3 regions of the Jeotgalicoccus sp. S0W5 genome follow, and region 2 is predicted to be linked to each of the others. Evidence: riboswitches for the same ligand, from Rfam matches in the RefSeq annotation. Region 2 holds a riboswitch; each other region holds the start of a gene.
The links. Region 2 has a riboswitch for S-adenosylmethionine ahead of metK (methionine adenosyltransferase). Riboswitches for the same ligand answer to the same signal wherever they lie in the genome.
Positions count from the first base shown of each region.

Region 1: linked by a shared signal. The riboswitch ahead of EYB29_RS03465 (methionine ABC transporter ATP-binding protein) and the one ahead of metK (methionine adenosyltransferase) in region 2 are both predicted to bind S-adenosylmethionine.
Region 3: linked by a shared signal. The riboswitch ahead of EYB29_RS09345 (5-methyltetrahydropteroyltriglutamate--homocysteine S-methyltransferase) and the one ahead of metK (methionine adenosyltransferase) in region 2 are both predicted to bind S-adenosylmethionine.

Region 1 is NZ_SIRQ01000003.1:231,685-235,944, forward strand. Features, by position in the region: gene EYB29_RS03455 (putative RNA methyltransferase) at 104-958, shown strand; gene EYB29_RS03460 (SprT-like domain-containing protein) at 1,287-1,775, shown strand; SAM riboswitch class I at 1,812-1,914, shown strand; gene EYB29_RS03465 (methionine ABC transporter ATP-binding protein) at 1,973-2,986, shown strand; gene EYB29_RS03470 (methionine ABC transporter permease) at 3,039-3,638, shown strand; gene EYB29_RS03475 (MetQ/NlpA family ABC transporter substrate-binding protein) at 3,638-4,260, shown strand, end outside.
Region 2 is NZ_SIRQ01000003.1:689,015-693,274, forward strand. Features, by position in the region: gene EYB29_RS05785 (nuclease-related domain-containing protein) at 56-964, opposite strand; gene metK (methionine adenosyltransferase) at 993-2,177, opposite strand; SAM riboswitch class I at 2,273-2,375, opposite strand; gene pckA (phosphoenolpyruvate carboxykinase (ATP)) at 2,586-4,160, shown strand; gene ytkD (RNA deprotection pyrophosphohydrolase) at 4,217-4,260, opposite strand, start outside.
Region 3 is NZ_SIRQ01000013.1:15,482-19,741, forward strand. Features, by position in the region: gene EYB29_RS09335 (hypothetical protein) at 1-49, opposite strand, end outside; gene EYB29_RS11620 (ribonuclease H1 domain-containing protein) at 58-651, opposite strand; gene EYB29_RS09345 (5-methyltetrahydropteroyltriglutamate--homocysteine S-methyltransferase) at 711-1,796, opposite strand; SAM riboswitch class I at 1,888-1,993, opposite strand; gene EYB29_RS09350 (MFS transporter) at 2,152-3,327, shown strand; gene EYB29_RS09355 (MsnO8 family LLM class oxidoreductase) at 3,490-4,260, opposite strand, start outside.

The DNA of each region.
Region 1 (4,260 bases), 460 kb from region 2:
AAAACTTGTTTTTGTGTAGAATACCATTTAAAGTTATTGAGTACTATAGAAATTTATATTCTTTTACAATTCATAATGTAATTGAAATAAAGTAGGTGAATTAATGAAAAAGAGAGAAATTGCAGCGCTTGGTTTTCAGAAATTAGAATCGAATCTACAGTGTCCGATTTGTAGTGCTGATTTAAATGTCGTCGATTCAAATCGTTTAGTGTGTGTAAAACGTCATAGTTATGACTTAGCAAAACAAGGCTACGTCAATATGCTGCAAAAACAAGTATCTTCGATGTATGATCAAGACTTATTTGATGCGAGGTATAATATTATATCAGTTCATAATCTTTACAAAATAATTCATCAAAAAGTTGCTGATATAATTAATGCACTTCCAAATGAAAACCGCCTTATTTTTGATGCAGGTTCTGGTGAAGGTTCACATTTACGTTCAATTATAAAACTAGTTGATAAAGATAACACTCATGGTATTGGATTAGATATCTCAAAAGATGGTGTTTTACTCGCGAGTAAAAACTATAGTCATGAAAACTGGGTGGTCGGAGATTTAAGTCGTACACCGTTTAAAGAGAGTAGTATAGATGTAATCTTAAGCTACTTATCTCCTGCGAATTATGAAGAATTTCAACGTATTTTAAAGCCGAACGGCATACTGATCAAAGTTATTCCGGGTAGCAAGTACTTAAAAGAAATTAGAGAAACTTTAGCTGGTGATAGTCAAGAATATGAGAATACGGATACCTTGGAATTAATGAGAAATAAAGTAGATGTTATTTCCGAAGAGAGAATAACATATGAAGTTGAACTGGCTAGCGTCGCTTTAAAAGATTTAATAAAGATGACCCCGCTCGGTTGGCACGTAAGTCAGCAAGAGATTAAAGATTTTACTGAAACAAGCAGTAAAATAATTACTGTAGATTTACACATTATTCAAGCGAAATATTGAAATAACTGTCATTGTAATCTTATCAAACTGCGTTATAATACTGTTTATGGGCTATTATTTGAAATATTTGAGCTTATATTACAAAGATATTACAAACATAATTATTTCACATTAAGGCTTGAAATAACCCAAAGATTAAAATATAATGAAAATATATTAAGAAATACATAACAGAACGACCTATTAATTTATAGCTATACTTCATATTATTAGCTCAATCGTTCTTTGATAGTGCCTTTGGCCTAGATATCATATTATATTATTTATCTGTTAGGGAGACTTCGAGTCTCTCTTTTTTTATGACTATTTATAAGTAGTGGTGAGTAAGGTGGACGAAAAAGAATTATTAGAATATGCAGTAGCATTCTCTAAGAAGCATTTTAATGTGGATTTTAATATTTCACTAAGAATCTCAAATAGAATGACTGCAAAGCTTGGCGCTTTTGTAATTAAGACGAGACACAACAGGGTTATTAACGAAGAGATTGTCATGTCGAAAACCTTTATTGACAATAATCCGAGGCACGTAATTCTTGATGTCCTACACCATGAATGTGTGCATTTTTGTCTATATCGACTAAACAAACCTTACCGAGATCAAGATGATTATTTTAAGAATACACTCAAGAAGCTCAACATTTCATTAACAAGAACCTATAGATACAAAGGCATTTTACATCATTATCAATGTATGCACTGTAATTATAAATTTACTAAACGTATGAAGGGCTATGAGAAGCGGTATGTCTGTGCAGGTTGTCATTCGAGATTTGCTTATCTCGGTCAAAGTAATGAGTCGCCTTATATTGACTTTTAGAATTAAATCATATAGTATTACTCTAAATTGAATATGAAATTATCAAGAGAGATGGAGGGTCGGGCCCTATGAAGTCTCAGCAGCGGGCTTATTTAAGTACTGTGCTAAATCCTGCAGGCATCGGCTTGGAAGATAATCAAACATCGCCATTTGTCTACATGATGAATGGTTTTTTTATTTTAAAGAGGAGGTAGATCATGAGCATAAAATTGGAGAGCGTTTCAAAAACCTATCAATTAAAAGGTCGTAAGGTTGAAGCATTAAAAGAAACATCATTAGAAATTAAATCAGGTGAGATTTTTGGTTTAATCGGATATTCAGGTGCAGGTAAATCTACTCTTGTTAGACTAATCAACTTATTAGAACAACCAACAACGGGTTCTGTAACAGTTGCTGGTGAAGATTTAACAAAGCTCACTAAGCATGAACTCAGACAGAAACGACAGAAAATTGGCATGATATTTCAGCAGTTTAACCTCATTGAATCTAAGACCGTTTATGAAAATATTGAGTTTGTCTTAAAAGCTTCAAAATTTGATAAAAAGAACAGAACAGCCCGTATCAAAGAACTATTGGAACTGGTTGGTCTTGGAGACAAGGCTGAAATTAAATCATCAAATTTAAGTGGAGGGCAAAAGCAAAGAGTCGGTATTGCTCGTGCACTTGCAAATGATCCTGACATTTTGCTTTGTGATGAAGCAACAAGTGCCTTAGATCCAGACACGACTAAGAGTATTCTTAAATTATTGAATCGAATCAATAAGGATTTAGGTATTACGATTATCGTTATTACTCATGAAATGGAAGTCATCAAAGAGATTGCAGACCGGGTCGGTGTAATGTCTAAAGGCGAAATTTTAGAAATGGGTCATACTTACGATGTCTTTAGTCATCCTAAGCATGAAATTACTAAAGACTTTGTTCAAGAAATTTATAATTTTGAAGTCCCTAATCAGTTTAAGGCAACGCGTGAGAATCAAGTGATTACAATACAGTTTCTCAGTGAAAATGCAGAGGAAAATTATCTCAACAAACTCTACCGTAATTTTGATTTAAACATAAGCATCTTAAATGGACGTATTGAATACATTAAGGATCAACCACTTGGTTTTTTAATGTTCCAAGTGACTGGTAAAGAAGAAGAAATTAATAGACTGAAAAGTCATATTGACCAGACGAACGGCATAGAAAGGGTGGGTTACATTGGATAGTTTCAGTCAGTTATGGCCAATTTTATATAAAGCATTACTTGAGACCGTACAAATGGTTTCTATTTCAATATTTTTTGCAGTGTTATTAGGCTTACCACTTGGTATCCTTTTATATATTACACAGCATCCACTCCTTTTTAGAATTAAATCTTTAAACAGTGTTCTTGGATGGGTGATGAATATTATACGGTCATTCCCTTTCATTATCTTAATCGTTGCGATAATGCCTTTTGCAACTTGGTTAGTCAATGATTCACATGGGCCAGTATTTGCAAGTGTGGCCTTATCAATAGCTGCAGTACCACTATTTGCCCGACTCGTTGAATCTAGTTTCAACGGTGTTAAGGACGGAGTGATTGAAGCGTGTATTGCTGGTGGCGCTTCAATTTTCTTAATCGTTACGGATGTTTTGTTACCAGAAGCGAAAAAGAGTATTACCCAAGCGATTACGCTAACAATTATTTCAATTATTGCTTTCTCAGCGACTGCAGGCGTTGTCGGTGGTGGTGGTGTAGGTGACCTAGCCATACGCTACGGTTATTACCGTTATGACACATTAACGATGATTGTGACAGTGGTTGTCTTAATCATTATCGTACAAATTGTTCAGTGGGTCGGCGACCGACTTGCAAACAGAGCGGAGGATAAGTAATGAGAGGTATTATAACATTTTTAATTGGTACACTTTTTGTCATCGTTCTAACAACAGTTTTACTCCATGAGGATGAAGGTGAAGTGATTACTATTGGTGCATCTAGTGGACCATTTGCTGATATGGCAACCTATGCTTTAAAACCAGTACTGGAAGATTCAGGTTATTCAGTTGAAGTTATTGAGTACAGTGACTATATTCAACCCAATAATGCTCTAGCCAATGGTGATATTGACGCGAACCTCTTCCAAAATGTTCTCTTTATGGATAGTTATAATGAAGAAAATAATACTGAATTAAAGAATATCATTCAAGTACCTACGGCGCCCATGGGGCTATACAGTGGAACATTCGACAGTATAGAAAGTATTACTTCGGGAAGTGAAGTGGCTCTGCCTTTAGACCCTGTTAATGCTTCACGAGGTTTCTTAACTTTACAAGATGCTGGCCTCATAACTATTAGTGAAGATGCTGATATGTTTGCTATTGAAGAAGCAGACATTATTGATAACAAGAAAAACTTAGAATTTATCTTCCAAGATGCTGGTCAACTTCCTAGAAGTGTCGATCAGATTGGTCTGTCTCTAGTGCCTGGGAACTTTGCACTTGCGAGTGATATGAA
Region 2 (4,260 bases):
AAATCGTCCTATAAATAATTATAGGACGATTATTTTCAATTTACAAAATTTAAGATCACAGGCTCTGTTCTAAAATTGCATCTGCAATTTCATCTAAGTCTTTAACCGTGTATTGGAATCTGCCATGGAAAACATATTTCAAGAAGAATGCTTCTAGGTCTTCTTGGCCGACAATTACACGGATTGATGGATCTTCTGAGTAGTTTGTAATTGAATAGTTACCATTATCTTTAGGATTAAAATATATAATCGGTACGATATCGTATTGTAATTTCAACTTGTTTTTAAGCTTCTCTGCAGTAATCTTCGTCTCATCGATGACACCATTATAATGATTAACAGATACGTTTTTCTGATCTGCCTTTTCGAAGATTAATGTTTGTTCTCGTTTCTTATCTAGATCGAGTAAGTCGAAGAATGATTCTACATAAGGCACTGTTTCAAATTGTGCTTCATTCACACCATGTAAAATGTGTCCACTCCAATACTTAGAATCAATCAAGTAGATACCTGTACGTGTTAAAACTAAATGGTCGATTTTACGTGTATTCGTATAATTTCGTGAAGGTAGGAATACATTAGATAAGATAATCATATCGGATTCGCGGATTTTCTCATCTTTGACCAACTTATCTTTTAACTGAATCAAAGCTAAGTCTGTTAAATATTCACCTTTGTCTACTGAGAACTGATGTAAACTTGATAATTTGTTATCGAGTAAAGTCGTATCATTATAATACTTCTCATTTAAATTCGATAATTCTTTTTTGTGCTCAAGTCTTTCTGCTTCATGTTCACTTTCGTACTTCTGTACTAAAGATTCTTTTTCCTTAGCGTGATTGTTTTCAACAACTTTCACTTGATTGCGATGTTTAAAGTAATAAACTAAAAACCAGATTACTACTATAAGAAGAACGACAGCAATCGCAATAAAAATGGGATTAGTAAAGATTTCCGTGTTCATAACATTCCTACTTTCCAACAGTGCTCACCTAGCGATTTCTTAATAATTCTTTAAGCGCATCGACCTTATCTAATCTTTCCCAAGGTAAGTCAATGTCCGAACGCCCAAAATGGCCATAGCTTGCAGTCTGTTTATAAATTGGCTTTCTTAAGTTTAACATATCTATTATTCCATCTGGTGACAAATCAAACAGCGCTCTAATGACTTCAACAATTTTATTTTCATCATATTGTCCCGTTTTAAATGTATCAACAGAGATAGATACTGGTTGAGATACACCAATTGCATATGCTAATTGGATTTCACACTTATCAGCAATACCACTCGCTACAATATTTTTAGCAATATAACGGGCTGCGTAAGCTGCTGAACGGTCCACTTTTGTTGGATCCTTTCCAGAGAATGCACCACCACCATGACGTGCATATCCGCCGTAAGTATCCACTATAATTTTACGACCCGTTAAGCCAGCATCCCCTTGTGGGCCACCGATTACAAAACGACCTGTTGGATTGATGAAGTATTTAGTTTCATCATCTAAAAGATGTTCAGGTACAACTGCTTTAATCACATGCTCTAATAAATCATCATATATTTCAGAAGCAGGTATGTTCTCATGATGTTGGGTTGAGATAACAATCGTATCTACACGGAGCGGCTGACCCGCTTCATCATATTCAACTGTCACTTGGGACTTACCGTCTGGTCTTAAGTAAGAAATCGTCTTATCTTTTCTTACTTCTGTTAGACGTCTTGAAATTTTGTGAGCAAGTGCAATTGGTAAAGGCATAAACTCTTTCGTTTCGTTCGTTGCAAATCCGAACATTAGACCTTGGTCACCTGCACCAGTTGAAACCCCTTGTGATTCTCTCGTTTCAAAAGCATTGTTAACACCAACCGCGATATCTTCTGACTGTTCATCAATACCAGTTAATACTGACATCGTCTTATAATCAAAACCATACTTAGCATCCACGTAGCCTATTTCCTTAACAGTTTCACGAACTGTCTTAGGAATATCTACATAAGTCTCAGTACTGATTTCCCCTACAATTAAAGCAAGTCCTGTATTAACTACAGTTTCACATGCCACTCTCGCATATGGGTCACCTTCTAAAATCGCATCCAAAATCGCATCAGAAATCTGATCTGCAATTTTGTCTGGGTGTCCCTCTGTGACTGACTCTGATGTAAATAACTTTCTTTCTGACATTAAAATTCTCCTTTATAGCTAAATTAGCTATCTCCTAAAGCAAAAAATAAAGCCTTATTCTCCACATAAACATAGAGAAAAAGGCTCGCCCTTTTCCCTTATCGCTCAGAATTACTCTGCATTCTTTAGCACCTTTCTTGAAAAGGAGGTTGCTCTGGCTTCACAGGGTTTGATCCCTCCACCACCTCTTGATAAGAGATAACTTAGCTATATATTACAATATTGATATGTGATAATCAAGATTTAGACCAAATCAAACTAATATAATAAGTTAAATTTATTTCTTAAATTAGAAATGTGCATCATTACTTATAGATGTACTCTTATTATAGTGTTATCGTAAAAAGTAATGTGTTATACTAATTTCTAAATAATGCGTTTTAATTCAAATATTTTTGGAGGCGAATCATGGTTAATCACAAGAGTTTAATCGAGGACTTAGTCGCTAAATCCTCAACACACAAACAACTATCAAACAGTGAACTAGTAGAGGCTTCTTTACGACGTGGTGAAGCTACATTAACAAACACTGGTGCCCTGCGTGCTCAAACTGGTGAATATACAGGCCGTAGCCCTAAAGATCGTTTTGTCGTAAAAGATAGCGTATCTGAAAATAAAGTCGATTGGGGAGAAGTTAACCAACCGATTTCTGAAGAAATATTCGACAATTTGTTTGAAAAAGTGACTACATACTTAAATGAAAAAGAAGAGTTATTTGTTTTTAATGGCTATGCTGGTGCTGATCCTCAGACTCAACTAAAACTACAAGTTGTTAATGAATTTAGTTGGCACAACATGTTTGCTAAAACTATGTTTATTCGTCCTGAGACTAAGGAAGAAGCATTAGCAATCGACGCTGAATTTACAATTGTCTCTGCACCAACTTTTAAAGCAGATCCTGCTGTAGATGGTACAAAATCAGAAGTATTTGTACTCGTTTCCTTAGAGAAGAAAATTATTCTTATTGGTGGTACTGAGTACGGTGGAGAAATGAAGAAATCCATCTTCTCTATCATGAACTTCTTATTACCTGAACAAGGTGTAATGAGTATGCACTGTAGTGCAAATGTCGGTGAGAACAAGGACGTTGCACTATTCTTCGGTCTATCTGGTACAGGTAAGACGACGCTCTCTGCAGATCCTGAACGTGATTTAATCGGTGATGATGAGCACGGCTGGAATGAAGATGGTGTATTCAATATTGAAGGTGGTTGCTATGCTAAAACAATCAACCTATCAAAAGAAAAAGAGCCCGAAATTTTTGAAGCAATCAAATTTGGCTCTGTTTTAGAAAATGTTGTTATTGATGAAGAAGGTAATCCGGATTATGATGATGATGCATTAACTGAAAACACACGTGCCGCTTACCCACTTAACCATATCGATAACGCACGTATTCCATCAGTTGCAGGTCACCCGAAAACAATTGTCTTCCTAACTGCAGACGCATTTGGTGTATTACCACCTATCTCTAAGTTATCTAAAGACCAAGCAATGTATCACTTCTTGAGTGGATTTACATCGAAACTTGCAGGTACAGAACGTGGTGTCACGTCTCCACAACCAGTATTCTCAACAGGTTTCGGTTCACCGTTCCTACCATTACATGCAACAGTCTATGCAAATATGCTAGGTGACTTAATTGATAAGCATGATGTTAACGTCTACCTGGTTAACACAGGATGGACTGGCGGAGAGTACGGCGTTGGTAAACGTATGGATCTCAAACACACTCGTTCTATGGTTAGACGTGCAATCAGCGGTGAATTAGAACTTGGTGAATTTGTTAAAGATGATGTCTTCGGATTATCTATCCCTACTGCTGTCACAGGTGTTCCTGAAGAAATTTTAGCGCCTGCTAATACTTGGGAATCAAAAGATGCTTATAATGAAAAAGCAGAAGCACTTAAAGATCAATTCATTGAGAACTTCAAAAAATTCGGTGAAGAATCTGCAGAAATTGCAGCTAAAGGCGGATTTTAAACAATAATTAGATACAAAACGGACCCAACAATTATTCTTTGTTGGGTCCGTTTATTTTACTGACAACCATGTTCTCTTACTTCATTATATAGATGAAGAA
Region 3 (4,260 bases), on a different contig from region 2:
CAAATTTAATTAATAGTCCTGCAACTAAAACAAATAAAAGTATATGCATAATTTCTCCTACTGACTTACAGCTTGTTTAGCGAGTTGGTCTGCAAGGTCGTTAAATTCCACACCTGTATGTGCTGCCACCTTATAGAAATGAATATTAATCTTCTTACTATATTCGTGCATCGTTTTAACATAATTTTGAGTGACAGAATTCTTCGCTCTCCACTCTTCATTATACCATTTTTCTAATCCTGCATAATCGTAGTGCACATATATATCACTATAGTCATGTTGAATCGCCCACTCTACTGCATAGAGAATACCTGCTATTTCTGCTGTTACGTTCCAAAGATTGACTTCAGGGTCGACCTCAGTCGGTTCACTCGCTTGGTGAATCACACGATCGTCCACTATAAACACCGCACCAAAGCCTGCCTTTTCACTTCTTTTGTCATAACTACCATCCACATAAGTCACAAGGGCACCTTTAGGAATATCTACTATTTCATTTTTTAAATTATCTATATAATTCTCAGCTTCTTGTCTTGTTTTAAATGATTTGAATTCTGCCCCACTATAACCTTTAACTGCTTTTTGACAGTCCGGCCAATTAGTGAAGATGCCTGTTTGATGTCCTTTACGCACTGCATAATATTTCGCCATAACGATACTCCTTTAAATATATAAAACCACTCATGATTGTACCATGAGTGGCAGTTTCCTTATAATAATTCGTCAGCAAGTGCAATGACGTAACGTAATTTTTCCCACTGTTCTTCCTCAGTTAAAACATTTCCGTGGTGTGTTGAAGAGAATCCACATTGTGGACTCAAACGAATTTGTTCTTTAGGCACATAATTGGTCGCTTCTTCAATACGCGCTTTGATCACTTCTTTATCTTCTAAATCACCACTTTTTGAAGTCAGTAAACCGAGCACAACAGCCGGGCCACCATCAGGAATTTCTTTTAGAGGCTCAAAATCGCCTGAACGATCATCGTCATACTCTAAAAAGAAACCATCAACATTTTCTTTAGCAAATAAGACAGGTGCAATCTTGGCGTATGATCCTTCAAATGCCCAAGTTGAACGGTAGTTTCCTCGACATAAGTGAGTAGTAATTACCATATCTTCTGGTTTCACTTCTAGGGCGCCATTTACAACTCTTAGAGCAAGATCTATAAGTTGTTCGCGGTTATAACCACTCTCTTGATACGGTTCTTCTTCAGTATTTAGTCTTGCAATATAAACATCATCTAACTGTAAGTATCGACAACCGACATCATAGAAGGCCAAGATGGCATCCTGGTAAGCTGCAATAATGTCATCTGCATATTCTTCAATATCCGGATAGATTTCCTTATTACGTACACCATAGTTGAAAAATTGGTTAGGTGAAGGAATCATTTGTTTTGGAACAGCTCTGTCTCCAACGATTTCCTTAAACAGGATAAACTCTTTCACGTGTGGATGGTTTTTATCGAAAGAAATCTTACCGATGTTTCGGATATTATAGGCTTCTGTCTTCATGCCATTGAATGAGTAACCTTCTTCAGGGATATAGCCTTCAAAGCCACCAACATGTTCCATAAAGTCAGTGTGCCAAAAACGTCGGCGGAACTCGCCATCCGTAACAGCCTTGAGTCCGACTTCAATTTGCTTATCCACAACTTTTTCAATTTCTTCTGTTTCTATTTTAAATAATTCGTCCTTACTGATATTACCTGCTTCAAAGTCTTTTCTTGCTTGATGTATTCTGACAGGACGTAATAAACTTCCGACGTGATCTGCTTTAAATGGTGCTGACATGTAATAACCTCTTTCAATATTGTTTTTAAATAAATAAAATCCCCTTCTATCTTGTTTAAGATTTAAAAGAGGAGTGCTTTACATGTCCATCTTCTCATCTTTAAGTTACAAGAACTTCAAGGAATTAGCACAGTACCCCTAAGGGTCCGCTGCTGAGGTATCGACGGGCCTTTTCCCTCCACCTCTCTGGATAAGAATTTTATTTATTTAATTGAATATTATATTAGCACTAGACATAATATTCTGTCAAATAACTTATAAATCACTAAGTGAAAACACTTTCTTTATATATAATATAGACTTTGTTTTTAATGTGTAATAGTATATCTCTTATGCTTTTAGTAAGGAGGTTAATATGAAGAATCAAGCTTCAAGACAACTTGTCATTACAATTTTTATGATCGGTGCCTTTGCAGTCGGCATGACAGAGTATGTCGTTACCGGTTTATTAACACAATTTGCTGCAGATTTAAACGTTGAAGTCTCTACAACCGGTTTACTTCTAAGTGTTTATGCACTCAGTGTTGCTGTGTTTGGTCCGGTGATTCGATTATTAACGTTGAGATTGGCTCCGAAATTACTCTTAATAATTTTAATTTCTATATTTATAGTTTCTAATATTGTTGCCGCGACCGCACCAAATTTTGAAGTACTACTATTATCGCGTTTGTTATCCGCTTCTATGCATGCGCCATTCTTCGGTGTCATGATGAGTTTAGCGATGGTAATTTCTCCACCAAATAAGAAAACCGGCGCGGTTGCCCTAGTGAATGGTGGACTCGTCATCGCAGTGATGCTCGGTGTACCATTTGGTTCATACATTGGTGCCTTGTTAGACTGGAGAATCGTCTTTTGGATCATCGTTACCCTCGGCATAATCAACTTACTTGGTCTAATATTATTTACACCAAACTATAAGACAGGTGAAGCACCGAAAATCTCTAGTGAATTGTCAGCATTAAAAGATAAGAATGTCATCATGTTAATGGTTACGATTATTTTTGGATACTCAGGTGTATTTACTGCTTATACGTTTTTAGAACCTATGTTAAGAGACATTGCTGGTATGGGAGACTTTGGGGTCACTTTTAGTATGCTAATGTTTGGTACTTTTGCAGTCATTGGCAACTTTTCGTCTGGGCGAATCCAACCCGGAAAACTAACTGGCGCAGTTACTTTGGTTATTCTGTTCTTAGCCATCGTCTTATTCGGTTTAACATTTATGTTAGAAGTTCCATATCTTTCCTACCTTGCCGCTGGACTATTTGGCTTAGGCACATTCGGAATTTCTCCAATGTTGAATTCTAAGATTATTTTTGCAGCCGTTACCGCACCCGCTTTAGCCGGAACTTTGGCCGCTTCAGTTTTCAACCTTTCAAACTCAATCGGTGCATCACTCGGTTCACTTTTATTGACTAACGGATTTTCATACCGTGAGATTACCTTCATTGCCGGTGGTATGTTAGTATTTGGCGCTTTATGCATGGTCGCCACTCACTTCATAGAAGATAAAAGCCGCTTTGAAAATTAATGTTTTATAATATCTCTATAGCTATCGGCTCTCTGTCGTGGTCACAGCGGGCCGTTATTTACTTTTCGGCTCTCTGTGATCACTACAGCGGGCCACCCGCTATCATCAACATCACAAAAAAAGCGTTGAACTCTATAAGGTTCAACGCTTTTCTTAATTATTTTACATCACTTCAGCAATTCTTTTATAACTATTAACCTTATCAGTAAAATCATGTGTAATCGTCACTATCATTAACTCATCAACACCGTAAGTTCTTTGATATGCCATCAACTTATCCCGCACAAAATCAGCATCTCCTATGATGACATTGTCACGGACCTTATTGAGCTCAGCTACTTCTTCCTCGGTCAATTCAATTGCTGAAACTTCATCAAATGAAGGTATGCCAGAAAATTCTCGCCCAGTTGATTTTAAGGCTTGATTGACCAAATAAGGTCTCGCCATTCTTTCTGCTTCCTCATACGTTCCTCCACAAAAAGCGTTGACCGTAACTATGATTTCCCCTTTATTGCTATCTGCTTTATAGGTCGATAGTACTTCGCCTGTTGACTGACCACTCATAAACTCCCCATAGCAGTAATTCAACTGATTGTCTCTTGCAAAGATCGCACTTTTTTCACTGGTACCGAGCATCCACATTTTGACTTTATGCTGGCTATCTGGCATAACCTTCAAGTTTTCTCTCTTATTCATTAACAATGCTTTTAATTCACTGACTAAGTCTGGCATCTTAAAGACATGCCCAAGATAATTATCACTTAGTGCTTCAGAGGCAACGTTATCTCCGCCCGGGGCACGACCGATACCGACGTCAATCCGATCACCATGAAGTACGAGCAGTGTATTAAAAGTTTCAGCTACTTTTAATGGTTTATAATAAGGCAGCAGTGTTGCACCGCTGCCTAGTCTAATCTCTTTAGTTATCATCCC